2 regions of the Bradyrhizobium sp. SZCCHNRI20481 genome follow, and region 1 is predicted to be linked to the other one. Evidence: predicted binding sites of a transcription regulator. Region 1 holds the regulator's gene; the other holds the start of a gene.
The links. The regulator PhoB, encoded in region 1, activates phosphate uptake and scavenging genes when phosphate is short. The targets are predictions, from matches to a motif close to TGTCATNNANCTGTCAT.
Positions count from the first base shown of each region.

Region 2: QX132_RS20195 (Orn/Lys/Arg decarboxylase N-terminal domain-containing protein) is a predicted target of PhoB. The motif match lies at 6,086-6,102, and genes of this name have one in related genera.

Region 1 is NZ_JAUEUE010000007.1:272,299-280,263, forward strand. It holds gene QX132_RS13940 (nickel-dependent hydrogenase large subunit) at 1-1,237, opposite strand, end outside; gene QX132_RS13945 (HupU protein) at 1,234-2,250, opposite strand; gene QX132_RS13950 (HoxN/HupN/NixA family nickel/cobalt transporter) at 2,266-3,387, opposite strand; gene QX132_RS13955 (trypsin-like serine protease) at 3,564-4,880, opposite strand; gene phoB (phosphate regulon transcriptional regulator PhoB) at 5,026-5,733, opposite strand; gene phoU (phosphate signaling complex protein PhoU) at 5,750-6,466, opposite strand; gene pstB (phosphate ABC transporter ATP-binding protein PstB) at 6,497-7,318, opposite strand; gene pstA (phosphate ABC transporter permease PstA) at 7,315-7,965, opposite strand, start outside.
Region 2 is NZ_JAUEUE010000012.1:48,016-55,980, reverse strand. It holds gene QX132_RS20225 (thiamine pyrophosphate-dependent enzyme) at 92-691, opposite strand; gene QX132_RS20220 (thiamine pyrophosphate-binding protein) at 688-1,239, opposite strand; gene QX132_RS20215 (hydroxyacid dehydrogenase) at 1,400-2,449, shown strand; gene QX132_RS20210 (hypothetical protein) at 2,483-2,611, shown strand; gene QX132_RS20205 (hypothetical protein) at 2,881-3,093, shown strand; gene QX132_RS20200 (N-acetyltransferase family protein) at 3,102-3,674, opposite strand; gene QX132_RS20195 (Orn/Lys/Arg decarboxylase N-terminal domain-containing protein) at 3,683-6,040, opposite strand; gene cobT (nicotinate-nucleotide--dimethylbenzimidazole phosphoribosyltransferase) at 6,184-7,239, shown strand; gene QX132_RS20185 (histidine phosphatase family protein) at 7,239-7,832, shown strand; gene cobS (adenosylcobinamide-GDP ribazoletransferase) at 7,829-7,965, shown strand, end outside.

The DNA.
Region 1 (7,965 bases):
CGAGCCAGTGGCCGAGGCTGCCGCGCGCAGCCTCCACGAGCCCGACGAAGTGGCCGTCGGCCGCCTCACCGCTGTTCACGCAGAACGGCTCGTTGAGACGCAGCGCCTTGATCCAGTGCTCGATTGACAGCGCGAGTTGCGCGGTTTCGATCAGCCGGGCGATGACACGATTGCGGACATTGCTGCGACCGCTCGCGAGCAGCGCGGTGATCAGCGGCTGACCGTCAATGGCCTGCCTTGCGAGAGCGCCGACCTCGACCGGTTCTCCCGCGAGACGCGGCGCCTTGCACCAGCTATAGGCGTCGGCTTTGTCGGCATCGGGCACGGTGCGGCTCTCGGCCGGATCGAGCGACGTATCGTGCATCCAGGCGTGCGAGACGTCCTCGGTGATGCCGTCCGACGGCAAAGCCTGGACCTCGCCACTGCTCGTGCGGACGCCAGCGCGAAAACGAGCCCCATTGAAGTCGTGGTACGCGCCGAAGCTCATCAAGAGACCTGGTCCGCTGCCGAGGTCGGCCAGCGCGAGCGCATCGGCCAGCCGAAGGAAATGCGCGAAGTCGCCGGCTCGGCCCTCGCGCCAACGGTCGAGTTCGTCCGGCGTCGACAAGGCGAGCACGTTCTCCAACTTGTCGGCGAACAGGACGCGCTCAAGGAAACCGCGAAACGACGCCGCGATCGCGTTGAGCCGCACGCGCTCGCCGAGCTCGATCGCGCGCGTCGTCCCGCCCGGCTGGAAGGCGAGACTGTGCGGCCATTTGCCGGCGATCAGGCCCATGATCTCGAGCAGTCGCGCGCGCGCAGGCAACGCTTCGCGGGCCGCGCTGCCCTTCGTCGCCGCGAAACGCTCGGCCGTAGCCGAATGCCAGGCATGCGAGGCGTAGGCGTCGCGGGCGAAGTCCGGCATGAAGAAGATGTAGAAATGCGTCAGATGGTCCGCTGCGTTCTCGGCCGCGTGCGCGATGTTGGCCGCGAGGACACCGTTTGGCGCTGCCGCAATACCCATGGCCTGGCGCAACGCCGCGGCGGCGGCGATCGATTGCGACACCGAGCAGATGCCGCAGATTCGCGGTGCGATCACCAGGGCGTCCAACGGCGGCCGCCCCTCCAAGATCTGCTCGAAGCCGCGATAGAGCGGCGCCGTCACCTCTGCCCTCGTGACGCGACCGCTCTCGATATCGAGCCTGACCTCGAGATCGCCTTCGACACGATTGAACGGCCCGACCGTGATCCGCGTCATGGGCGACGCTTGTCACTGGCCCGGCCCGGCGGCACCACGACGTGATCGGCAGTCGCATTGACTCGGACGCGGCGCGGCGTGGCCGATTTCGACAGCGCTGCGAGCGCGACGAACCAGGCTTTCGGCATGTCGGTGGGAAGGCCGACCGGGATGCCGGCGAGCTTCGCCGTCTCCAGATAGTTCTGCGCGCTCTCGAAGCCCGGCGAGGTGCAGGCGATGCAGGCGTAGCCGCCCTTGGTGCAGGAGCCGCCGCCGTTCCACGAGCGCTGATTGCAGTCGCCGACCGCCTGCGTTGCGCGGCAGCCGAGATGCTCCATCAGGCAACCGCGCTCTGACATCGCTTCCGCACTCGCCTTGAACTCGTAGAACTCGTTGCGTGAGCAGCCGTGATGAGCGAGGTGGTTGGCGATGAAGGTCGGACGGCCGACTGTGTCGAGGCCGTCTGCCGTCAGATCGCCCGAGGTAAGCGCCAGCAGGCTCTCCATCATCCAGCCCGGATGCGGCGCACAGCCTGCGACGTTGATCACCGGCAGCCCGCGTTTCGAGCGGAAGGCCGCGCCAAGCGCGCCGCCGATATCGCTGCCCTCGAACTGCAGTCCGACCGCATCGGTCGGATTGATGCCAGCCGCGGGAATGCCGCCATAGGCGGCGCAGCTGCCGACGGCGACGACGTAGTCGGCCAGCGGCGCCAGATCGAGCAGCCAGTGATAGATCGAGCGGTTGGTGCCGGCGAGCATGTTGAAGCGGCCGGTCAGACCGGGGCCTCGCGCCACCGAGCCTTCGAGCACCAGCAGATCGAGCCGCTCGCGGCCGTCGCGGATCGCCTCCAACAGCTCCACGACCTCGTCCCCTGTCTGCTCGCTGACGGAGGGATGCCATACCAGATCGATGCCGGATTGGCGCAATTCGTCGAACCAGCCGGACGCACCGCTTTCCAGGATCGACATGGTGCAGCCGCCGCAGCTCGCGCCCTGCAGCCACAGCATCCTGATCGTTCCCTCCGAGCCGACCATCATGAGGCCCCGCTCCTAGCCCGTCTTATGCGTTCCGCTTCGTATCGCCGGCGGGTTTAGCGCCCCCGCACGAACGCTGGCAAGCGCTTCGCCGGGCGTCGCCTCGGAACCGCGCTGACTGCGACCGAGCAGCATGGCGACCGCCCAGACCAGTCCGAACAGGCCGATCGCGACGATTCCGAGATTGGCGACACCGTCGCCCAGCGCGGTGGCGACGTCAGCCCATCCCCCCGTCAGGCCAAGCCGCGGCGCCAACAGCGTGAACGCCTCGAAGCTGCCGATCACCAGCGCGATCGCAACGGATGCGCCGGTGATCACGAGGTTATAGCGCAGCTTGCGTGCGGGATCGGTCAGCGCCCAGCGATAGGCGCCGACCATCAGCATGCTGTCGGCGGTGTCGACGGTGGCCATCGCAGCCGCGAACAGCGCCGGGAATACCAGCACATGGGCGAGGCTCGCGCCGCGCGCAGCCTCGGTCGCCGACAGGCTGAGAAGCCCGATCTCGCTCGCGGTGTCGAAGCCGAGACCGAACAGGAAGCCGAGCGGATACATGTGCCAGGCGCGTCCCACCAGGCGGAGCACGGGGCGCAGCAGGCGGATGAGGATGCCCCGTCCGGGGCTTCCGGCGGTTTCCATCTCGGACTGCGGCTGTGCCGTGCGGCGCCAGAGGTTCACGAACAGAATGAGGTTCGCCAACGCGATCAGCAGCAGGAAGCCGGCCGATACCGACGTGCCGACGACGCCGCCGATCGTCCTGATCGCACCCTCTTCATCCAGGAGGTCCGCGCCCGCGATGAGGCTCACGACGATGGTGGCGATGACGACGACGCTGGAGTGGCCGAGCGCAAAATAGAGGCCGGCGGCGCGCGGGGGGTTACCGTCCTGCACCAGCTTCCGCACGACGTTGTCGATGGCCGCGATGTGATCCGCATCGACCGCATGACGCAGTCCGAGCAGCCAGGCCAGCATCGCGGTGCCGACGATGGCGGGGCGGTCGGCATAGAGCGCGAACGCCCAGGCCCAGGCGAGCGCGTTGGCCGCGACCAGCCCGGCGACGAGCGCGACGGTCCGGCCGGGCTGCGACCGCCACCACAGCAGCCGCGCGGCCCGAGGATGATCAATTGGAACAATCGTCATACTCGGACTATAGCAAGAGCCAGGCCAGTTCGGTAAAGCCCCCGCTGCAGGCAAAAGCTGCAGGAAAACCTGGGCGGCGCTTCCCGGATTGCCCTCTCGCTTGGCAACCCGCTATCCAGTCACGCACAGATCATGACCAGCGGCGGGGACCTCGTCCCTCTCGCCCCCTCCTTCCCTCACCGCGCCGAGGCACTCTGTGCCGCGATCTCGCGCCGCACGACCGCCTCGAACTGGCTCGCGGGGGCGGCGAACATCAGCCGGGTCTCCTCGTGGAACGCCGAGAAGATGCCGACCACGGCCGGCTCCCCGCCGACCTCGGCCAGGATCGGCGAGCCCGAATAGCCGAAATTGGCCAGGCAATGCACTGTCAACAGCCGGGCATCCCCGGTCATGCCGGCGCTGCAATTGCGCTGGCCGGTCGGCGAATAGCGCCGCTCCTGGCCATAGCCGATCTCGGAGATGGTTCCGGCCGTGGTCGCAGCCGCGAGCTCCTCGCGGGTCAGCGCCTTGACCGCCACCGGCTTCGACGGCAGAGCATCCTTCAGCACGATCAGCGCCCAATCGGCGGGCGAGCGGTCGAGCGACCATCTGTCGTGCCGGGTCGGAACGAAATCGGGCGCCACGATCAGCTTGTCGGCGACCGACGATGCCGCCGGCGTGCCACGGTTCATGCCGGCCAGGAAGCGGACATTGCCGGGGCTGACCTGCGCCACGCCGTTGAAGACGCAATGCGCGGCGGTGAGCACGACGCGCGGCGCCACCAGGGTGCCGGTGCACCAGCCGCCGCTCGAGTATTGCGCGACGGTGACGACGCCGATCGACGACGCCGGCCAGGAGGTGGGATCGACGACCTCGCCGATGTGGCGATCGAGCCCGAGCAGTTGCTCCGGACGCGGAGTGGCAATGCCCGCATCCGCCGATTCCGGTTTCGGCTGCCAGGACGCAATGGCGCTCTGGGCCTGGACGCGCTGCGGCTCGGTCAACCTGACCCGCTGCACGTCGCGGCCGGCCGATCGCACGCCACTACGGCCCGCCATCACCAGCCAGGCATAGCCCTGCACGACGTCCTGTTTCACACCGCGGCCGTCGAGCAGCATCAGGCCGAGCATGTATTGCGACTGGGCGAAGCCCTGCGCCGCGGCGCGGCTGAACCAGCGACTGGCTTCGCCGTAGTTGGAGGCAACACCCTCGCCATTGACGTAGGCGATGCCGAGATAATGTTGCGCGACGGCGAGCCCCTGATCGGCGGCCTTGCGGTACCAGGCCAGCGCCTCGCTCGGATTACGCGGCACGCCCCAGCCGAACGCCTGCATGAAGCCGACGTCGAACTGCGCCCGCGCATCGCCCTTGGCGGCCAGCGGCAGCAGCCGTCGCATCGCCGCCGCATGCTGCCCGTTGCCTGCCGCCGCGACCGCGTCTTCGAGCTCGGCGGCCGTGGCGCCCGCCAAGCTGCCGAGCAGCATGACAAGAGATATGATGATGGTCTTGATCAAGGGCGTCCGCTGGGACCGAAACATCGTGACGGGCCACGAAGCAGACACGATCAAGACGGCGGCGGCGTGGCGGAAAGCGGACCGCGATCTCCTCAATCGGGCCCGCTCGCGCCTCACACCTTCTTCATCCTCACGCCCATCGCCCTTACACCTGCTCGCTCTTGGCGAAGCGATCATCGAGCGCATAACCGGCGCCGCGCACGGTGCGGATCGGGTCCTGCTCGCGGCCGGGATTGAGCAGCTTGCGCAGGCGGCCGATATGGACGTCGACGGTGCGCTCGTCGATGTAGATGTCGCGGCCCCAGACGCTGTCGAGCAGCTGTTCGCGGCTGAACACGCGGCCGGGGTGCTCGAGGAAGAATTCGAGCAGGCGGTATTCGGTCGGGCCGAGATCGATCGGCCGCCCCGAGCGCGCCACGCGGCGTTTCTCGCGGTCGAGCTCGATGTCGCCATAGGACAGCACGGTCGCCAGCCGCTCCGGGCTCGCCCGCCGCAGCAGGCCTTTCACGCGCGCCAGGAGCTCCGGCACCGAGAACGGCTTGACGATGTAGTCGTCGGCGCCGGTGGCGAGTCCGCGCACGCGCTCGCTCTCCTCGCCGCGCGCCGTCAGCATGATGATCGGCAGTTGCCGGGTCTCGGAGCGCGCGCGCAGGCGGCGGCACAGCTCGATGCCGGAGAGGCCCGGCAGCATCCAGTCGAGCACGACGAGATCCGGAACGCGCTCCTTCAGCCGCGTGTCGGCCTCGTCGCCGCGCGCCACGGTCTCGACCTCGTAGCCTTCGGCCTCGAGGTTGTAGCGCAGCAGCGTCGTCAGCGCCTCCTCGTCCTCCACCACCAGAATTCGGGCGCCCATGTCTGAACCGTCTCTCTTAGTTACCGGGAATCGTCGTCGCGAAGCTCGTCATGTCGCCCTTCGGGCGCTTGTCCATGATCTGCTGGCCTTCGATCATATAGAATACAGTCTCGGCGATGTTGGTCGCGTGATCGCCGATGCGCTCGATGTTCTTGGCGCAGAACATCAGGTGGATGCAGAACGAGATGTTGCGCGGATCCTCCATCATGTAGGTCAGGAGCTCGCGGAACAGCGAGGTGCAGATGGCGTCGACTTCCTCGTCGCCCTTCCACACCGTCATCGCCGCCGGCAGGTCATGCGCGGCATAGGCGTCCAGCACCGTCTTGACCTGCGACTGCACCAGATCGGTCATGTGCTCGAGGCCGCGGATCAGCTTCAGCGGATGGAAGTCGCTCTCCAGCGCCGCGACGCGCTTGCCGATGTTCTTGGCGAGGTCGCCGATGCGCTCCAGATCGGTCGCCACGCGCATCGCGCCGACGATCTCGCGCAGGTCGACCGCCATCGGCTGGCGACGGGCGATCGTGAGCACGGCGCGCTCCTCGATGATGCGCTGCAGCTTGTCGACCTCGGCGTCGGTGGCGACCACCTTCTGGCCGAGCGCGATGTCGCGCCGCACCAGCGCATCGACGGAATCGACGATCAGCCGCTCCGCGAGGCCGCCCATCTCCGATACCAGACGGGTGAGGTCCTGCAGATCGCTGTCGAACGCCTTGGCGGTATGTTCACTGGCCATGATGATCTCCTGAAGACAATGTCGTCGGCGTCAGCCGAACCGGCCGGTGATGTAATCCTGGGTCCGCCGATCACTCGGCGAGGTGAAGATCTTGCTGGTGTCGTCGAACTCGATCAGCTCGCCGAGATACATGAAGGCGGTCTTGTCGGAGACGCGCGCCGCCTGCTGCATGTTATGCGTCACGATGGCGATCGTATAGTTTTCGGCGAGCTCCTGGATCAGCTCCTCGACCTTGGCGGTCGAGATCGGATCGAGCGCCGAGCACGGCTCGTCGAACAAGATCACCTCCGGCCGGACCGCCACGGTGCGCGCGATGCACAGTCGCTGCTGCTGGCCGCCGGACAGCGACAGGCCCGAGGCGTTGAGCTTGTCCTTGACCTCGTTCCACAGCGCGCCGCCGCGCAGCGCCTTCTCGACCCGGTCGTCCATCTCCGACTTCGAGATCTTCTCATAGAGGCGGATGCCGAAGGCGATGTTCTCGTAGATCGTCATCGGGAACGGCGTCGGCTTCTGGAACACCATGCCGACCCGGGCGCGCAGCAGATTCAGATCGAGCTTGGGATCGAGGATGTTGGTGTTGTCGAGCATCAGCTGCCCGGTCGCCCGCTGGCCCGGATAGAGATCGTACATCCGGTTGAAGATGCGCAGCAGCGTGGACTTGCCGCAGCCGGACGGGCCGATGAACGCGGTGACGCGGTTGGTGCCCAGCGACAGGTTGATGTTCTTCAGCGCGTGATGGTCGCCGTAGTAGAAGTTGAGGTTGCGCGCGGTCACCTTGGCCGGCGCATCCGGAAGCGCCTTGCCGTGAAGAGCGTGATTGGGCTGACTGACGGAGACGGACAGTTCGGTCATTTGGTGTTCCTCTCGGCGCCGAGAATGCGTGCACCGATGTTCAGGGCGAGCACGGCCAGAGTGATGAGAAGGGCTCCGCTCCAGGCCAGTTGCTTCCAGTAGGCATAAGGGCTCTGGACGAAATTGTTGATGGTGACGGGCAGGTTCGCCATCGTCCTGGAAAGGTTGAGGCTCCAGAACTGGTTCGACAGCGCGGTGAACAGCAGAGGCGCGGTCTCGCCGGCGACGCGGGCGGTGGCAAGCAGCACGCCGGTGATGAGGCCCGAGCGCGCCGCCCGATAGGCGATGCGGCGGATCACCAGCGAGCGCGGCAGGCCGAGCGCAGACGCCGCCTCGCGCAGCGGGTTGGGCACGAGCAGCAGCATGTCCTCGGTGGTGCGCAGCACCACCGGGATCACGATGACCGCCAATGCAAGGGAACCCGCGAGTGCCGAGAAGCCGCCCATCGGCACCACGACCGCACCATAGATGAACAGGCCGATGATGATCGAGGGCGCCGACAGCAGGATGTCGTTGATGAAGCGGATCACCGAGGTCAGGCGGTCGTTGCGGCCGTATTCGGCGAGATAGGTGCCGGCGAACAGGCCGAGCGGCGCGCCGATGCCGACGCCGATGATCGTCATGATCAAGGAGCCGACGATGGCGTT
Region 2 (7,965 bases), on a different contig from region 1:
ACGGTCGCTTGAGGCACCGGTTTAGTTAACGTGGCTCGGAAGCCGGAACATGGCCTTCTCATCGTACCGCGAACAGCTTTCGTCCGGCGCCTCAGATCGGCTGCCGGACTCCCAAACCCTGCATGAAGCGCTCGCGGATCTGTGCCGGATCGCGCCTGGTGGCGCCCACACCGGGCTTGTCGTCGATCGTCGCCGCAATCAGCACCGGGCCGGGCGACTCGAGCGCAAGAGCGATCAAGCGTTCGAAATCTTCCTCGTCTGCGGCCCAATGGCTGGCGCCGATGCCGCAGCCGGCGGCAATGGCGACAATGTCGGCCTGCCGGGCCGAGGTCGGCTGGCTGCCGGTGATCTGGTAGATGCCGTTGTCCATGACGATGATGGCCAAATTCTTCGGCGCCAGCGTGGCAATCGTGGTCAGGCAGCCCAGTTGCATCAGCAGCGAGCCGTCGCCTTCGAGCGCGAACACAGGGCGTTGCGGCTGCGCCAGCGCGACGCCGAGCGCGATCGGGCAGGCCAGCCCCATGCTGCCGAGCATATAGAAATTCTGCGGCCGCTGGCCGGCGGCCCACAGGTCGAAATTGGTGTTGCCGATGCCGCCGATGACGGCTTCCTCGTGCTTGAGCTTCGCGACCAGACGGCAGGTGAGGTCGTAGCGGTTCATGATCTTGGTGTTGCTGTGAGGGGCGCTCATGCGAACACCTTTCCGCCGGTGAGCAAAGGCGAGAGGATGAGCGCCACCGGCGCCTGGGTCGCCACCGCCTGCTTGATCGAGCGGTCGACGACGAATTCGAGCTCGTCGAGCCGCGTCATGGTGTGGTGCTCCATGGCCAGCGCATCGAGCACCGGCCGCATGGTTCGGCACACCAGCGACTGGCCGACATTGAACTCGCCCAGCGTGCCGCGCTCGGACACGATCATGATCAGCGGGATCTGGCAGGGCACGATCAGCGAGGCCAGCACGTTGGCGAGCGTGGCGAAGCCCGAGGTCTGCATCAACAGCGCGCCGCGCCGGCCGCCCATCCAGGCCCCAGCGAGAATGCCGACCGCTTCCTCCTCGCGCGCCGTCGCAAAGGTCGTGAAGAACGGATCGTCGTGCAGGTTCTGGATCAGCGGCGTCAGCACCCGGTCGGGAACGTAGGGGATGAGGTCGACGGCGTTGTGCTTGAACGTCTGCAGCACGATCTCGTGCCAATTCGGCACAGCGGTTGCTGATCGCGCCGCATCGGCATCGGCGGCCATTGCTGTTCCTCCGGTCGTTCCTGATAGGGGGCCCGGCGCACGGGGCTTGGCGCTGAGCTTGACGGCACCGGAACGATTGTCAACATGCCGGCCCGGCCGGTCAGGCATCCGCCTTTCAAGTCCGAAATCAAGAACCAAGAAACCAGGAGGTCGGCTGTTCATGGCCGCGAATTCCAAGCGCGTCTTCTACGTCAAATATCTGGCCCACCCGATCTTCAGCGAGCTGCTCGCCGCGCGCCCCGACGTCCGGCTCGACCGGCTGGAGAACGAGAGCTCCGAGGCCGAGACGGCGCAGATCCTCGCGGCGGCTCACGCCTACCAGATCGGGGCGGCCCGCGACGAGCTCGCGCCGCGCTTCCACGTCGATGCAGACCTGCTGCGCCGCGCCCCAAACCTCCTCGTCGTGTCCAGCAACGGGGCCGGATACGACCCGGTCGACGTCGACGCCTGCACCGAGGCCGGCGTCCTCGTCGTGAACCAGTCCGGCGGCAACGCCCATTCGGTGGCGGAGCACACACTCGGCATGATGCTGACCCTGTCGAAGCGCATCATCCAGTCCGACCGCCGGCTGCGCCGGGAGCGCGACGTCAACCGCAACGATTTGATCGGCAACGAGGTGCAGGGACGGACGATCGGCATCGTCGGGCTTGGCAATGTCGGCCGCCGGGTTGCCGAGCTGTGCCGCGGCATCCTCGGCATGACGGTGCTGGCCTATGACCCATATCTGTCGTCCGATGAGATCGCCGCACGCGGCGCGGAGAAGGTGGAACTCGAGGACCTGATGCGGCGCTCGGATTTCGTCTCGATCAACTGCCCGCTGACGAAGGAAAGCCGCGGCATGATCGGTGCCCGCGAGTTCGCGCTGATGCAGCCTAGCGCCTATTTCGTCACCACCGCCCGCGGCTTCATCCATGACGAGGAGGCGCTGTTCGCCGCGCTCAGCGAAAAGCGCATCGCCGGCGCCGGGCTCGACGTCTGGGCCAAGGAACCGCCGCCGCCGGACCATCCGCTGCTGCAGCTCGACAACGTGCTGGCGAGCCCGCACACCGCCGGCGTGACGCGGGAGGCGCGGCAGAACATGGGCCGGATCGCGGCCGAGCAACTGCGTAACGCGCTCGACGGCGGCCGGCCGCCGCGCCTGATCAATCCCGAGGCCTGGCCGCGCTACAGCGCTCGTTTCCGCGAGGCGTTCGGAGTGACGCCCTCGTAGCCAGAAGAGAAGTGATTGCGGGGAGAAGATTTCATGCGTCGCAAGCTGCGACGCAGCAATAAATCTTCTCTCCAGGGCGGCTTCGGCGAAGCGGACATTGCTATTTTCGGAGCCGTCTCGACAGCCCAGTGGTGGCTGATCATTTTTCCAGGGGCGCCATGAGCTTAGGCCACGTTTTTCGCTCGGCGCGGAAGGGAAATTGGTCCGATGCGCCGGTTGAACGCCATCCTGAAGTCGACCCACGGCCGCGTCCGTCGCGCCGTCTCGGAGTTCGTCGCGATCGCCGCCGCGAGCCTGCCTTCGGTGGGCGCCTGAGCGCCGGTTCCACCGCTGCGTCAAATATTTGCATCGGCCGCTTGATATCGGTGAACAGCGGGAGGAGAAGCGCGGTAACATCACCTTCGAGCACTGCGTGAGAGGCAGGAGGTTGCATGTCGCGCTATGTCATCCATTTCATGAAGGACGTGCTGGGCGAGAATGGCCGCCAGTGCGAGATTTGCCAGAGCACGTTGGAGGTTGAGGCCGACAGCGAAGGCGAAGCCGCAGAAATCGCAAAGTCCAGGTTCTGTAAACAGCAGGAGGTGCGCGACTGGTCGCTGCATGCCGACCGCATTGAGGTGAAGGCGGCCGACTTTCCGTCCTGACCTGCGGCTCAGCGGCCCAGCCCAGCCGGTGCATCGCTGGCCCCGGGGCCCAGCGAGCGCTGCACCATCACGGTGTCGCACCAGCGGCCGTAACGGTAGGCTACTCCCGGCAGCAGCCCCACCCTGACGAACCCGAAGCGCTCATGAATGCCGAGCGAGGCGACATTATCGGCGTCGATATAGCCGATCATCTGGCGATATCCGGCCGCGGCGGAAGCATCGATCAGCGCCTGCATCAGCAGCCCGCCGACACCACGGCCGAGATGCTCATGGTGGACATAGATCGAATGCTTGACCGCGAACCGGTAGGCCGGCCGCTTCCTGAACAAGACGACATAGGCATAGCCCACGACTTCGCCGCGGAATGTCGCGACCAGATGTGGCAGCCGATGATTTCGCAGATTCTTGCGCCGCTGCTTGAGGTCGTCCGGCTCGGGCGCCCCGGAACCGGCGGCGCTGTCCTCGACCCCGCGGCGGACATGCCGCCGGTAGATCGAGAGCATGGCCTCGACATCCTCGTCGCGTGACGGCCTGACGAGGACCGGCGGCTCGGTGTCGCGAGCCGTGATCGCGCTGTCCATGGTTCGAATTACTCTGCGCAGACATAGGTATGGAGCCGGATCCGGCCGGACTCGTCGAGCTCCTTATACAGCCCCTGTATTTCGACCTCGAAACCGGGATAGGCGTTGAACGCCCGCTCGAACATCTTGAGGTAATCGATCATCGGCTGGGCGCGGTCGGATAGCCGCTCGCCCGGAACGATGGTGGCGATGCCCGGCGGATAGACCACGAAGGGGGTCGTCGCAATGCGGTCGGAGATGCGATCGATCGGCAGGTAGTCGACCTCGTTGCGCATCAGCGCACGCGCCGCCTCGCGTGGCGACATCGCGATCTCCGGCATGTGCTGCGGCTGAAACTGCTTTGCCTGCAGCGCGCTCACTTCGGCGTCGCGGTAGAAGCGGTGCATCTCGCCGCAGAGGTCGCGCAGCCGCAGCTTGCCGTAACGCGCAAAGCGCTTGCGGGTGAACTCCGGAATGGCGTCCTCCAGAAGCACGTTGTCATCGTGGAGCCGCTTGAAGGCGACCAGGCCACTGATCAGGGTTCCCGCCTTGCTCGCCTCGACCCCCGGCGTCAGCAGGAACAGCAGCGAGTTGAGATCGTTCTTCTCCGCCACGATGCGGTTCTCGCGCAGATATTGAGCAACGATCGGAGCCGGGATGCCGTGATCGGCATAGCCGCCGGTGGCGCGATCGAAGCCCGGGGTCAGCAGGGTCAGCTTGTTCGGATCGGTCATCGCGAAGCCAGGGGCGAGGTCCGGAAAGCCGTGCCATGCCGCGCCCGGCGCGAGCTGCCACAGCGCGGTATCGGTTGCGAGCTGGTCGGTCGAGATCGCCTCCCAGGCCACGTCATGGCTAGCCCCGGGATTGGCCGCATCGGGGATCGACACCCGGTCCGGCACGAACGGCTCGAAGAACCAGCGCCGCGCCGGATCCTTCTCCTTCTCCTCGAATTCCCGGCGCATCGCCCTGATCTTCTTGCGCAATTCGATTCCGAGCCGGATCGTGTCGTCCCACAGCACCTCACCGGAGCGGCCCTTCATCATCTGCGCGCCGACGTCCAGCGAGGCGAACAGCGGGTAGAACGGCGAGGTCGAGGCGTGCTGCATGAAGCTTTCGTTGAAGCGGCGATGCTCGACCCGCCGCCGCTGGCCCTTGATGTGGCGGTCCTTGACGTGGATCTGCGAGGCCTGGGAGAAGCTCGCGAGCTGCTTGTGGGTCGATTGCGTGGCGATGATGCCGGGGGCGTCGGGTCCGAGATCGCCGAGGCCCATGGCGAAGCGGCCGGCGTAGAGCGGGTGGAATTTCATGAAGCCCGCCCAGGCCTCGTCGAACATGATGTAGTCGCAGAGGTGCCCGATCCGCTTCAGGATCATCTCGGCGCTGTGGATCGTGCCGTCATAGGTGCACTGCTCGACCACCGCGACGCGGAACGGCCGCTCCTTGCGCCAGGCGTCGGGGTCCTTGACCAGCGGGTTGTCGCGGATCTGCTGTCGCAGATGCTCTTCGTCCAGCAGATCCCAGCGCATCGGGCCGATCAGGCCCCAGGGGTTGCGAACCGTTGGGACGTAGATCGGGACGCCGCCCGAAATCAGCAGCGCGCCGTGATGAGCGGCCTTGTGGTTGTTGCGATCGAACAGCACGAGGTCGCCGTCGGTGACCAGGGCCCCGAGCACGACCTTGTTGGAGGTCGAGGTACCGTTGAGGACGAAATAGGTCTTCTCGGCGCCGAAGATCTGCGCGGCTTCCTTCTGCGCGCGCAGCGCCGGCCCCTCATGGGTCAGGAGATCGCCGAGATCGAGCACGGAATTGTCGAGATCGTCGCGGAACACGGCCTCGCCGAGATGCTCGACGAAGACCCGGCCGATCGGGCTGCGGCTATAGAACACGCCGCCATTGTGCCCGGGGCAGGTCCAGAGCTGGTTGCCTTCCTCGGCATAGTCGACCAGCGCGCCGAAGAATGGCGTCTTCAGTGTCTCGGCATATTGCTTCAGCCGGCTGACCAGGTTCTTGGCGATGAAGGCTGGAGTCTCTTCCGACAGGAACACGTAGCCGTCGATGAAATCGAGCACCTCGACCGGCAGATCCTCGAACCGCTTGCGGCGGATCAGGAGGATGATCGGGAAGTCCAGTCCGCGACGGCGCATCAGGTTGATCAGCGACGCCGTCTTGCCTTCCAGGCCCTTCTTGCCCCAATCGACGACCATGCAGCCGATCGCGGCATCCGTCTGCACGGCGATCTCGGCGTCCTCCAGCTTGCGGGCGCGCACCACCTCGAAGCCCGAGCGCTGGATCTCCTCGATGATCTGGTTGAAGCGGAGCCCCGCAAGGTCGTCGGTCTCGAACACGGGCGCGGCGAACAGGAAGGTGAAGCGGCGGAAGTATTCCATGAGAGTCTTTCGGGCTGGGTGGGCAGCCACCTGTCGTCACGTTCGATGACGCTTCGATGACAATAGGGCGCCTCACGGAGCTTGTCTCGGCCGCCTCGCAGTGGCAATCGTCCCGAACCCGAGTGACGCTGAAAGGATCCGTGGTGCTTCCCGAATGGATCAGCCTTGATTGTGTGGCGCCGTCCGAGCTCCATCGGCAGGCAGCGCTGGAACGCCAGGCCCAGTTGACCAAGCCGTTTGGCGCCCTTGGGCGATTGGAGCAGGTGGCGGTCGATCTAGCCGCGCTGCAGGCGTCGGAACGTCCAGGGGCCGACCGGGTGCCGGTGGTGCTGTTCGCAGGCGACCACGGCATCGCGGCGCGGGGGGTCTCGGCCTATCCGCCCGAAGTCACGGTCCAGATGCTTCACAACTTCGCCCGCGGCGGTGCGGCGATTTCGGTGCTGTCGCGCAGCCTCGGCTGTCCGCTGGAGGTGGTCGACGTCGGCACGCTGGCGAGCGAGCCGGTGCCCGGCGTGGTCGTCGACAAGCCGCGGCGCGGCACGCGCGACTTCAGCACCGAGGCGGCGCTGACGCTGGAGGAGGTCGCGTTTGCGGCCGAAGCCGGACGGCGCGCGGTGGTGCGGCAGGCCGATCACGCGCCGCAACTCGTGATCTTCGGCGAGATGGGGATCGGCAACACGACATCGGCGGCAGCGATTGCCGCCGCGCTGCTGTCATGCGCGCCCGCGGACATCGTCGGCAGCGGCACCGGGCTCGACGCCGACGGACGGGCCAGGAAGGCTGCGGCGATTGCCGATGCGTTGGGGCGACACGGGCTCACGGCGGGAGCGGCCGTCGCGGACGTCCTGGTCGCCGTCGGCGGTTTCGAGATCATTGCGATGGCCGGCGCGATCGTCGCCGCCGCGCAGCGGCGCTGGCCGGTGCTGGTCGACGGCTTCATCGTTTCTGTCGCGGCGCTGGTCGCCGTCCGCCTCAATCCCTCCTGCCGGCCTTGGCTGCTGTTCTCGCATCGCTCGGCCGAGCGCGGCCACGCCATCGTGCTCGACGCCCTCGGTGCCCGTCCCCTGATCGACCTCGATCTGCGGCTCGGCGAAGCCTCCGGCGCCGCCACTGCGCTGCCGATCATCCGGCTGGCCTGTGCGCTCCACGGGGGCATGGCCACCTTTGCGGAGGCCGCGGTCTCGGGAGCCAAGTCCTGATGCGGATCGATCTGCTGCGGCACGGGACGACAGGACGGGACGGCTATCTCGACGGCCGCACCGACCCACCGCTCAGCGAGCCCGGCTGGGATCAATTCCGGCTGCAGACGCAAAGCCGGATCTGGCACAGTGTCGTGAGTTCGCCGTTGGCGCGCGCACGTGCGGCAGCGGAGGATTATGCCCGGCAGACCAACTGTGCGCTGGACATCGATGCGGATTGGAGCGAGCTCGATTTCGGACGCTGGGACGGAAGAAGCCGCCGTGACATCGCTGCCGAGCGGGGAGGGGAAGCCGCGCTCCACGCCTTCCACGCTGATCCCGCGGTCCGGGCGCCGAACGGTGAGAGCTGGGCCGATCTGCAGGCGCGGGTATCGCGCGCGACTCGTCGCATTCTTGCCAGGTCCGGGCCTGCGCCGGTTTTGGTGGTGGCGCATGGCGGCGCCATACGCGCAGCGCTCTCGCATCTGCTCGGCTGGCCGCTGCACCAGCTGTGGAGCTTACGCATTCGCCCTGGTACGCGGATCACGCTCGAAGCCGGGCAGGGCGATGATGGTGTACCTTGGGGCGAAATCGTCGAGATCATCCAGCCATGATGCTTCGTGAATTCTGGATCGCATTGCAATTCCTGACACGGCTGCCGACACCGCGGGTCGCTGAGTTACGACCGGACGATCTGGCGCGGGCGTCGGTCTGGTTTCCGGCAGCCGGACTGGTGATTGGCGCCTG